3 regions of the Mycolicibacterium wolinskyi str. Jessa 2025 genome follow, and region 2 is predicted to be linked to each of the others. Evidence: predicted binding sites of a transcription regulator. Region 2 holds the regulator's gene; each other region holds the start of a gene.
The links. Region 2 encodes LexA, which represses DNA repair genes until DNA is damaged. Its sites were predicted from a motif close to CGAACANNTGTTCG; they were not measured.
Positions count from the first base shown of each region.

Region 1: ACOI2T_RS06870 (HNH endonuclease signature motif containing protein) is a predicted target of LexA. The motif match lies at 1,197-1,210, and genes of this name have one in related genera.
Region 3: ACOI2T_RS13325 (HNH endonuclease signature motif containing protein) is a predicted target of LexA. The motif match lies at 1,443-1,456, and genes of this name have one in related genera.

Region 1 covers NZ_CP185960.1:1,358,846-1,362,087, reverse strand. The annotation lists gene ACOI2T_RS06870 (HNH endonuclease signature motif containing protein) at 1-1,171, opposite strand, end outside; gene ACOI2T_RS06865 (PE-PPE domain-containing protein) at 1,653-3,242, shown strand, end outside.
Region 2 covers NZ_CP185960.1:4,385,182-4,388,423, forward strand. The annotation lists gene nrdR (transcriptional regulator NrdR) at 1-28, opposite strand, end outside; gene ACOI2T_RS21535 (LysM peptidoglycan-binding domain-containing protein) at 190-609, opposite strand; gene lexA (transcriptional repressor LexA) at 917-1,645, shown strand; gene ACOI2T_RS21545 (LGFP repeat-containing protein) at 1,665-3,242, opposite strand, start outside.
Region 3 covers NZ_CP185960.1:2,708,158-2,711,399, forward strand. The annotation lists gene ACOI2T_RS13310 (Hsp70 family protein) at 1-28, shown strand, start outside; gene ACOI2T_RS13315 (alpha/beta fold hydrolase) at 25-900, opposite strand; gene ACOI2T_RS13320 (helix-turn-helix domain-containing protein) at 897-1,322, opposite strand; gene ACOI2T_RS13325 (HNH endonuclease signature motif containing protein) at 1,461-2,843, shown strand; gene ACOI2T_RS13330 (hypothetical protein) at 2,831-3,154, opposite strand; gene ACOI2T_RS13335 (DJ-1/PfpI family protein) at 3,154-3,242, opposite strand, start outside.

The DNA of each region.
Region 1 (3,242 bases), 3.0 Mb from region 2:
GACCCCCGGCGATCCAGTCCTTGTCGCGGTGGTGAACCTCGCACCAGTACGGCGGCGCCGTGCATCCCGGCCGCGTGCAGCCGCGGTCCCTGGCGTACAACACAATCCGTTGGCCCGGTGAGGCGACGCGTTTGGTGCGGCCGAGGTACATCGGGACCTCGGTGTGCGATTCATAGACGCACAGATAGTGGTGGGCGTGGCTGGCCAGCCGTATGACGTCGGCCATCGGGAGCATGCTGCCGCCGCCGGTGACAGCCCATCCCTCCCCCGACTCGATCTCGGCGAGTGTGGTGGTGACGACGACCGTGCACGGCAACCCGTTGTGTTGCCCCAACTCACCGGAAGCCAACATGGCGCGGCCGACCGCCTTGAACGCATCGTGGTTACGTTGGATCTGGGTACGGCTGTCCCGTTCGACGGCCTCTTTGTCGGGTTCGCCGTCGACACAAGGGGTTTCGTCGTCGGGATTACACATGCCGGGCGCGGCCCATTTGGCTGAGATCGCGTCCCACACGGCCCGGGCCTCCGGGTCGAGCAGGCCCTTGACCTCGCTCATGCCGTCGGGACCCTGCTTGCCGACGTACAGGTAACGACGCCGGGCCCGGTCCGCATCAGACGGCGGTTTTCCGTCCGGGTCGATCGTCATCAGCATCCGGTCGGTGGCCTGACGCAACTCGTCGGGCGACAGTCTCGGAGCGGACCGAGCGAGGATCGTCTCGGCCTTGGCCCGGTCATCGGCGCCGACCCATCCCGGCAAGCTCGCGAAGAACTTACGAATAACCCGGACGTGTTCGGTGCCGACCTCACCGCGCGACTGCGCGGCCGCCGTCTTGGGCAGCTTCGGTTGCAGCGATTCGCCATTCACTGCCCGTCGCGGCCCAAGGTCAGCGGCATCGGCGATCCGCCTGCCGGCTTCGGCGCGGCTGATACGCAGGCAGTTCACCAACACATCCCGCATCGAATTGCCGCCCATGGCTTGAGGTGTCGCCTCGGCGGTCATACGAGCGATGATCACGTTGTCCACCGCGCCGTGGGCGCGTTGAATCCGTTCACGAAGCATCGCCACCCGCATCAGGTCGGGCAACGTCAGTGTGTCGTGGGATGCCGCGGCGATGAGGGCACCGGTCTCTTCGAAGACTTGATAGAGCGCGAGCAGCGTTTCGCGATCCATTCGCTCGGCGGTCGCGCTCACGATTCGAACATTAGTGCGAAGGACAGACAAGTCGGCGTGCGTTCATGGCCCGCGTTGTGACAGCTGTACATGAAGTTAATCCGCGCAACCAAAGTGGCCAGAGTTTTTTGAATCGACGATCGCGCGCGGTTCGCGACGCACCAAGATCATGCGAATCTCGCAACGAACTTGGCAGAGACTGCCACTATCGCCTCGCGCGTTTGGCGCGCCGGCCAGAATTCCGGGCACGATTGACGCACACTCGGGGTCACCGCGAGATCGCCCAGGCGAGTTCAGAAATCGCGCACCCGCGGATGCAGTAACTCGCGTATCCGCGTGCCGACATCCGCGCTTCATCAGGCCGAACTGCACAGATTGACGCCACGGAAAGTTTTCTCCGCAAACCTAAGATTTAGCTGAGTACGAATTGCTACCGTGTGCAAGCACTGTTGGCCAGCTCATACCGAAGGCGGCGCGCTTAATGTCCAAGCCAACCCCTCCCCGTCTCCAGAAAGCCAAAGCAGCCGCCGTCACCGCTGCCGTCGTCGCCACGACAGCTGCGCTCACTGCCGGGGCCGCTTCACAGGCGCCCGAGGCTTACTTGGCCCACAAGCGGACGGTCGAGGCCGAGGTTGCGTTGGCGGCATTGCCCGAAGTGCCCGGCCTCGACGACCTCCTGAACGTGCCCGACCTCGTAGGCATCTACGGTGTGGGCCCGGTTTTTTGGGCCGCTCAGCTCTTGGGCCTCACGCCGACGGACGTCATCCAGGCCGCGGCCGGTCTACTCGGCGGCAGCGAAGTCGCCGGTGCGGTAACCGGCCTTCTGGAACTGCTCGACGCGATCTCGCCTGTCGATGCGGGCATCAAAGGTCCGCTGCCAAGCGATGTGTACAACGCCGTCAACGGCCTCGAGTACACGCTGGACGGCGTCACCGACATCCTCGGGGAACCGATCCAAGCGATTCCGATCGTCGGCGACCTCATCTGGAATGCGATAGATGGTCTCGTTGCCGAGATCATCAACGAGGCACCCATCCTCAACCAGCGCCGTGCGATCATCTTTTCGGAAAGCCTTGGTGGACTGACCACATCGCTCGCGTACCGCGACATGATCAAAGCGGTGCAATCGAACGACCCCAACTGGGGCGAGGGTGTCACGGGTCAGTGGCTGATCTTCTTCAACAATCCGAGCCGTCCCGGCGGCGGTCTCTTCGCGTTGGCCACCCCGATCACCAACTTGTTCGGGTTGAACCTCTCGACACCGCCGGCAGGTAGCTACACCAACGAGGATGCCGACGGCGACATCACGAAGGTCCTCAACACCTCGATCCTCGACATCAGCTGGGCCTACAACATCCTGTCGGATGCACCGACGACGCTGAATCCGTTGGCGTGGGCCAACGCAGCAACCGGCGCAGTGTTCCTGACGTACCTGCTCCCGAGCGAGGGCAACAACATCGCGAGCCATGTGCTGCCGCAAGCAGTGGCCGGGATCCTCGACGGGCTGAAAGTCATGGTCGACATCACCGGCGGGCAGGGACTGGAGATGGTGCCGGGCTGGAACGAGATCGTGAATGTCATCGACGATCTCGACATCCTCAACCTTGGACTGGATGAAGCGTTGGAAGCGGTCGCCAACGCCACCAAGTTCCCCGGCACCGCAACGTACATCACTTATGACTCAGGCAATCTCCCGTTGCTCGAGCCGTTCCGGATGGTGCCGCGTCTCGTCAGCCTGCTCCCTGGCGTCGACATTCCCACGCCGATCACCGACAGCTTCGAAGAAGCGCTACGGATGATGGTCAACATGGGCTACCAGGATGTCGACCCGGTGACGCTCGAACGGGGCTTCGACATGGCGGGTGAACAAGCGTATTTCTATGATTCACCGCTCACCCCGACGCAGAAGCTCGCGGCGAGACAGACGATCTTCAACGCGCTGATCGACGGTATCCAGGAGAATGCGCTGGACCCGCAGAAGTGGACCCCGACGATCCCCGGCATCGACCTGTCGCCGGTCTTCGAGAACCCGCTCACCGAGACTGCGGCAGCGGCGCTTTCGGCCGCGCTG
Region 2 (3,242 bases):
CAGGGTGACGGCAGAACGGACAGTGCATCACCGCTCCTTCGTCACGCCGCCAGACAACTAGTTCGAGCGCTCTTGAGCGTACCCGCGTGGCTCTCGGGAGACTCACCGCCGGGTCCAATGGTGCGTATGTCGTGGCGCCGATGGTCAGTGCGCTTGCCCGCCACGGCGTTTCATCCCTCATGTCACACGTCAGCCAACAGGGGCGATGAGCGTCTGACCGGCCTCCACGGCCGCGGAGTCGAGCTCGTTGAGATCGCGGATCTGCTGCACGACCTCGGCGACCGGAGCGTCGGGCGCGATGCGCTGCGCGACGTGCTGCAACGTCTCGCCGGACTGGACCTGAACCACCGCCAGCTCGGTGGGAACCGACTCGGCGGGCCCCATGACGCCGCCCAGCTGCGCGACCAACCCCAGCCACACCGTGATCGCCGCCGCGACCAGTGCCAGCAGGACCGTCGTGGCCGGGGTGATGGGACGCCGGCGATGGGACGCGCGCGACATCAGCACGCCGGTTCCGCGGTGGCCAAGGGCCGCCCCGTTCGGCCGCACCTGCTGCGGCCGGGAGATCGGGCGCTCGCCGCGCGGCCGGACCCGGGCGGGGCGCGGCATGGGGTCGGCAGCGGCGCGGAGAGCGTGGGAAGCGCGAGAAGCGCTGGAAGCACGGAACGCGCTGTCACGGCGTTCGGTGGGGATGTCGAGGATGGCCATCTGTCTGCCTTTCGTCCGGCGTATTCGCTCCTGTGTTCGAATATAGTCGCTCACATGTTCGATTAATAGAACGTGTGATCGAACTGTTGCCAAACGATAGAACGGGGTACCGACAAGTTCGGTCTGCCGACGAAGGCGGGGCCGACACGGCCGACACGCCTCGAACACATGTTTGATTATCTGGTGGTAGGCGACTACATTCGGCGCCATGAGCGACGACAGCAGCGACATCACGGACGGCAGCACCGACAGCCCGGCCGGGACCGAGGGCGCCAGCCGGCCTCGTGCGGTCGACGGCGGCCTCACCGAGCGCCAGCGCACCATCCTCGAGGTCATCCGCGCGTCGGTCACCAGTCGCGGCTACCCGCCGAGCATCCGTGAGATCGGCGACGCCGTCGGTCTCACCTCCACGTCGTCGGTCGCTCACCAGTTGCGCACGCTCGAGCGCAAAGGCTATTTGCGCCGCGACCCCAACCGGCCCCGCGCAGTCGACGTCCGCGCCGCCGACGATCCGGCGACCCCGTTGGTGTCCACCGACGTGGCCGGGTCCGATGCCCTGCCCGAACCGACGTTCGTGCCCGTGCTCGGGCGCATCGCGGCGGGCGGGCCGATTCTCGCCGAAGAAGCCGTCGAGGATGTCTTCCCGCTGCCCCGTGAGCTCGTCGGTGAAGGCTCACTGTTCCTGCTCAAGGTCGTCGGCGATTCGATGGTCGACGCGGCGATCTGCGACGGCGACTGGGTCGTGGTCCGTCAGCAGAACGTGGCCGACAACGGCGACATCGTCGCGGCCATGATCGACGGCGAAGCCACGGTCAAGACCTTCAAGCGCACCCGCGGCCAGGTCTGGCTCATGCCGCACAATCCGGCGTACGATCCGATCCCCGGCAACGACGCGGCCGTGCTCGGCAAGGTCGTCACGGTGATCCGCAAGATCTGAGCGGGCGGCCCGGGCTTACTCAGTCGGCCCGCACGAAGCCATTCGTGCGGGCGAACTCCTCGCTGGCGAACCAGATTTCGGCGATCGCATCGTCGTACTGGCTGCTGTCCGGCGACCAGTACAGACCCGACTTGGTGTCCGCCTTGATCGGGTAGCCCTGCGGTGCCCGCTGCGGGTCGTCGAGCGGCAGATGAATGGCCGTCGCGCTGGGCATCGGTTCATCGAGCTCGATCGCGGCGTGCCGTCCACTGGGTGGCCCGCTGCTGCGCAGGTCGGCATCGGTCACCACACGGGTCGGCGCGGTATCGACGTTGTCCTGATCGTCGTCATCGTTGAACGCCGCGGCGGCGGGAACGCCGGCGATCAGGCTGCTGGGGATCCCGGGCGCCGCGCGTAGGTCCTGACCGTGCTGCTCGAGGTCGCCTTCTTCGTCGAGTTCGTCCTCGTCGTCGAAGTCATCGTCGAGCCGGCTCTGGTCGTCGAGGACGCCGATGTCCACGACATCCTCGTCGTCTTCGAGTTCGTCCCCGTCGACGTACTCGTCGCCGTCGTCGTAATCGTCCTCGTCGTATCCGTCTTCGCCAGGATGGGCGTCGGCAAGCTCGGCCGCCTCTTCGGGCGGTTCCTCCTCGTCGGCCTCGCGCGGGCCGAAACCGCCAGGCGCGGCCCACTGACTGACCGGCATCGACGCATCGGTCGGCCCGTCGAACGGGGATCCGCCCGTAGCCGTCTCACGGTAGGGCTCGGCGACGAGGCGCGATGTCGGGGCCTCGCCAGTCTGGTAATCCGCCGTCGCTTGATAGGGGCTGCCGCGATCCCCGCCCCGGTCGTCGGCATAGGCGTCGTCCCGGAAGCGGCTTTCGTCGTAGCGCGCCGATTCATAGCGGCCTTCGCCATAGTGCTCGTCGTCGTCGAACCGATCGTCGTGCGGACCGTCGTCGTAGTGATCGTCGTCGAACGGGTCGTGGTCGAAGTCGTCGTCACGGCCCCGGCGCCGATGCCAGAGCGCGGCACCGACGATCAGCCCGGCCAGCAACAGAACCGGGATCAGCGCAAGAAGCCACCACCAGTTCCACTGCCACGAGAACGGCTTGGAATCCGTGTCGTCGGACGCTTGTGGTGGGCTGCCGGCCTGCGGCGACTGTTGCAGGCCGGGGATTTCGAGCCCGGCCAGTTCCGTGGCGAGGTTGGGCGGCTCGGTCGTGAACGTGTTGTCGGAGCGATCCCACGAGATCGCGCCGCCGCTGAACCGCTGCGTCACGACGCTGCCGTCCTCGGTCTGATCGGCCATCGGCGCCCCGAGCGTGCCGGTGGCGCCGCCGAGCTTGTCCCATGCGGCGTTCATGGCGCCGCGCACGATCACCGCACCGTAGTCGGGCGTCCAGAAGATCACGGGCTTGTCCGCCGCGGAAAACGTGCTGATCCGGCTGTTCGGTCCGAGCCCGCCTTCGGTTTCGCTGCTGGTCGGGAAGCCCAGATCGCCCTCCGGGCCGCCGACGCTCTCGTACTTCTCCAGCACCTGGCCCGTCACGACGTTGGCGCCGGTCTCCGGGCTGTAGAAGATCTTGCCGCCGGCGAAGTTCTGGCCGAGGCCGCC
Region 3 (3,242 bases), 1.7 Mb from region 2:
CGGGGGAGCGGGTGGAGCCGGCGGCTAGCTCTGGTTGCCGCCCAAGGTCTTTGCGTCTGACCCCTCTTTGAGGAACGTATGTATGTCGTCGCCGTCCTCAAACACGCCGTGACCCATGCCTGCGATGAGGTTGATCGACGCCGAGGGCTGTAAGCGTTTCAAGCGCGCGGCCGTATCGCGCGAGTTGAGCAAGCGGTCACCTGCGCCCAGCGCGACGTAAAGCGGTGCGGTGATGGCTTGTAGCTGCTCATCGGAAAAGATGGGCAGCGTGTCGCGGCGAGGCTGGTAGTTGCGTTGGATCAACAGCATGTAGTCGATGACCGGGTCAGGAACCGTGCCGGGTCCGAGGGCAATCCGCAATGCCGTTCGGGTGCCGCGGTCTCCGAATGGTGCGAGGACCAGAGCCGCGATGACCGCACCGTAGCGTTGGCGGCCGATACCGCCAGGGGCCCGCAGGGCCAGTCGTTGTACGCGGCCGGGCCTGCGGATCGCGTAATCCGTGGCCAGCCAACCGCCCAACGACACACCCACGATGGCGGCGGTATCGATACGCAGTTCATCGAATACGTCATCGAGCCACAGCGCATGGGCAGCGGAGTTCAGGTCGGGTCGAACCGGTGCACTCAATCCGGGTTCGCCGATGACATCGACCATGTACAGCCTGTGGGTCAGTGACCAACGCGGCGCATCGGCGTGCCAGATCGCGCTGTTGCTTCCGGCGCCGTGAAGCAGCACGGCCGGTGGTGCGTCAGCGGGGCCGCAGTCGAGAACGAACGTCTCGCCCTCCCGCGTCGGGACGGTGCGCTGTCGCACTGGCGTGGTCCAACGCTGAAGGTGCTCGCGGTAGCTGCGCTCGATGGCGTCCTGGCCGGCTGACGATCGGTAGACGGTGTTACTCATTTCTCGCCCTGACGCGTCAAGGCATCGATCAAACCGATCAACGCTGCCGTGGATTCCGGATCACCGTCAACGAAAATCGTCAGCCGGCAGGAAGTTTCGTCATACGTCGAATGAACGTTGAGTTGCGCCTCCCGGTTTGAGTCGCCGATCGCTGCGGCCGTGAGGTGCGTGGTGACACGGTCCATCGTGAGGCGGTCGACGTTGTGGATGTGCGTGACAGCCGAGACGTGCGCGTGTGGCTTGCCGGCCGGCTTGACGGCAGTTGCTCCGGTGAACGTGCGCAAGTCCTGTTCGGTGATGCGGTACTGCTTGCCCATCCGTACGGCGGGCAGGCGGCCGTCACGGACGTATGCCCGCACGGTGCGTACGTGCAGTCCGAGGATGTCGGCCACTTGTTCTGCCGAGTACACCGCGACGGTCATGGCCATAAACTACCGTATTCATCCCTATAAAGATGAAAATGAGGAAGTCCTAGGAGTCAGCGAGAATCTTTGGCCACTTTGGTCTCGGTAGTCACAATCGGGGTCTTCTTGTCGGTGGTTCGAACTAGTGTTCGATGCATGGATTCCTTGGTGGCGGACCGGCTCGCGGCGTTACGCGCGGCACTAGCCGGTGTGCGCGGCCTGCCCTGGGGGTCGCTGCCCGAAGCCGACCTGCTGGAGGTGTGCGCGGGGGTCCAAGACGTCCGCAATCTGGTGCCGGTGGTCGAGCATGCCGCGATCAGTGCGCTCTCGGAATGCACGACCCCGGCCGCGATCGGGGCGAAATCCTGGCCCGAAGCGCTGCGGATCCGGCTGCGGATCTCGGGCAGCGAGGCGCGGCGGCGGTGTCGCGATGCGACGAACTTCGGGCCACGCCGATCGGTGACCGGCGAGGCGCTGGCGCCGGTGCGGGCGGCGACCGCCGCTGCCCAAGCCGGTGGCTGGCTGACCCCCGATCACCTCGACGAGTTGGAGACGTTCTTCACCAAATGCCCCGACTGGGTCGACGCGGCACGCCGCGACGCCTTTGAACGCAAACTCGTGGCGGTGGCGGCGCAGGAGACCCCCGAGACGTTGCGCCACACCGTCGCCGAAGCCCTCTACCTCTTGAATCAGGATGGTGACGAACCCGTCGACGCCGCGGAACGCAAGCGTGGTATCACGATCCATCCCCAGCAGCCCGACGGCACCTCGAAGGTGTCGGGATGGTTGAACGCCGAAGCCCGCGCCGTCGTCGAACCCCTGCTGGCCAAATACGCCGCACCCGGCATGTGCAATCCCGACGACCCCTCACCCTGCGTCACCGGGGTGCCGTCGGAGGAGGCCATCGCGGCCGATACCCGCACCGCCGCGCAACGCAATCACGACGCATTGATCACGATCGGGCGCAACGCCTTGATGTCGGGCGAGCTCGGTACCCATAACGGGTTGCCGGTGGCGTTGATCGTCACCACCACCCTGGCTGAACTCGAAGCCGGCGCCGGCATCGCCGTCACCGCCGGTGGGTCGAAACTACCCATCTCCGACGTGATCCGCCTCGCCGCCCATGCCTGGCATTACCTGGCGGTGTTCGACGATGCGACCCTGGTGCCGCTGTATTTCGGGCGGACCAAACGCATCGCGACCCCCGCCCAACGCCTGGTGTTGTTCGCCCGCGACCGGGGCTGCACCCGGCCCGGGTGCACCGCCGGCGGCTACCGCTGCCAAGCCCATCACGCCCAACATGACTGGACGGTGGGTGGGCAGACCAACATCGATGAACTCGCCCTGTCCTGCGGACCCGACAACCGCCTGGTCGCCAAAGGCAAATGGACCACCACCATGCGCAACGGCCGCTGCCAATGGACCCCGCCACCCCTACTCGACACGGGCCAAAACCGCATCAACACCTACCACCATCCCCAGACCTACCTCACCGACAACAACGACGAGGATGATGAAACAGACTGTCAACCAGCCTGATTCACCCGACGGATGCCGCTGACAGCTGAGCGTGGCAAGCGGCCGGCTTTGGAGTGCCCGGACATCTGGTCGCCGGTCACCCTGACGTCGAAGTCGAGGTTGAGCCGCATGGGCTTGGTGATCGACTGCTTCCACGTAACCTGTTGTGCGTCAGACTGGTTGACGACGGTGATGTCTTCGAGTCGGACGGTCTCGCCTCTGCCTTCCGCGGAGCCGGTGATGATGCCGTCGATTTCCGAGAACCGGTAGATCACGGCCAGTGAACCGATCGGAGTCTTGATCTTGACGTCCCAAGTTCCGTCGAGGCCCATCACACCGCCTCCGCGTGGCGGCCGGTGTCGGTCCAGACGGTTCCGCGACGTTCGTAGTCGAACAGTGACTCCACGGCCAATGCGATGC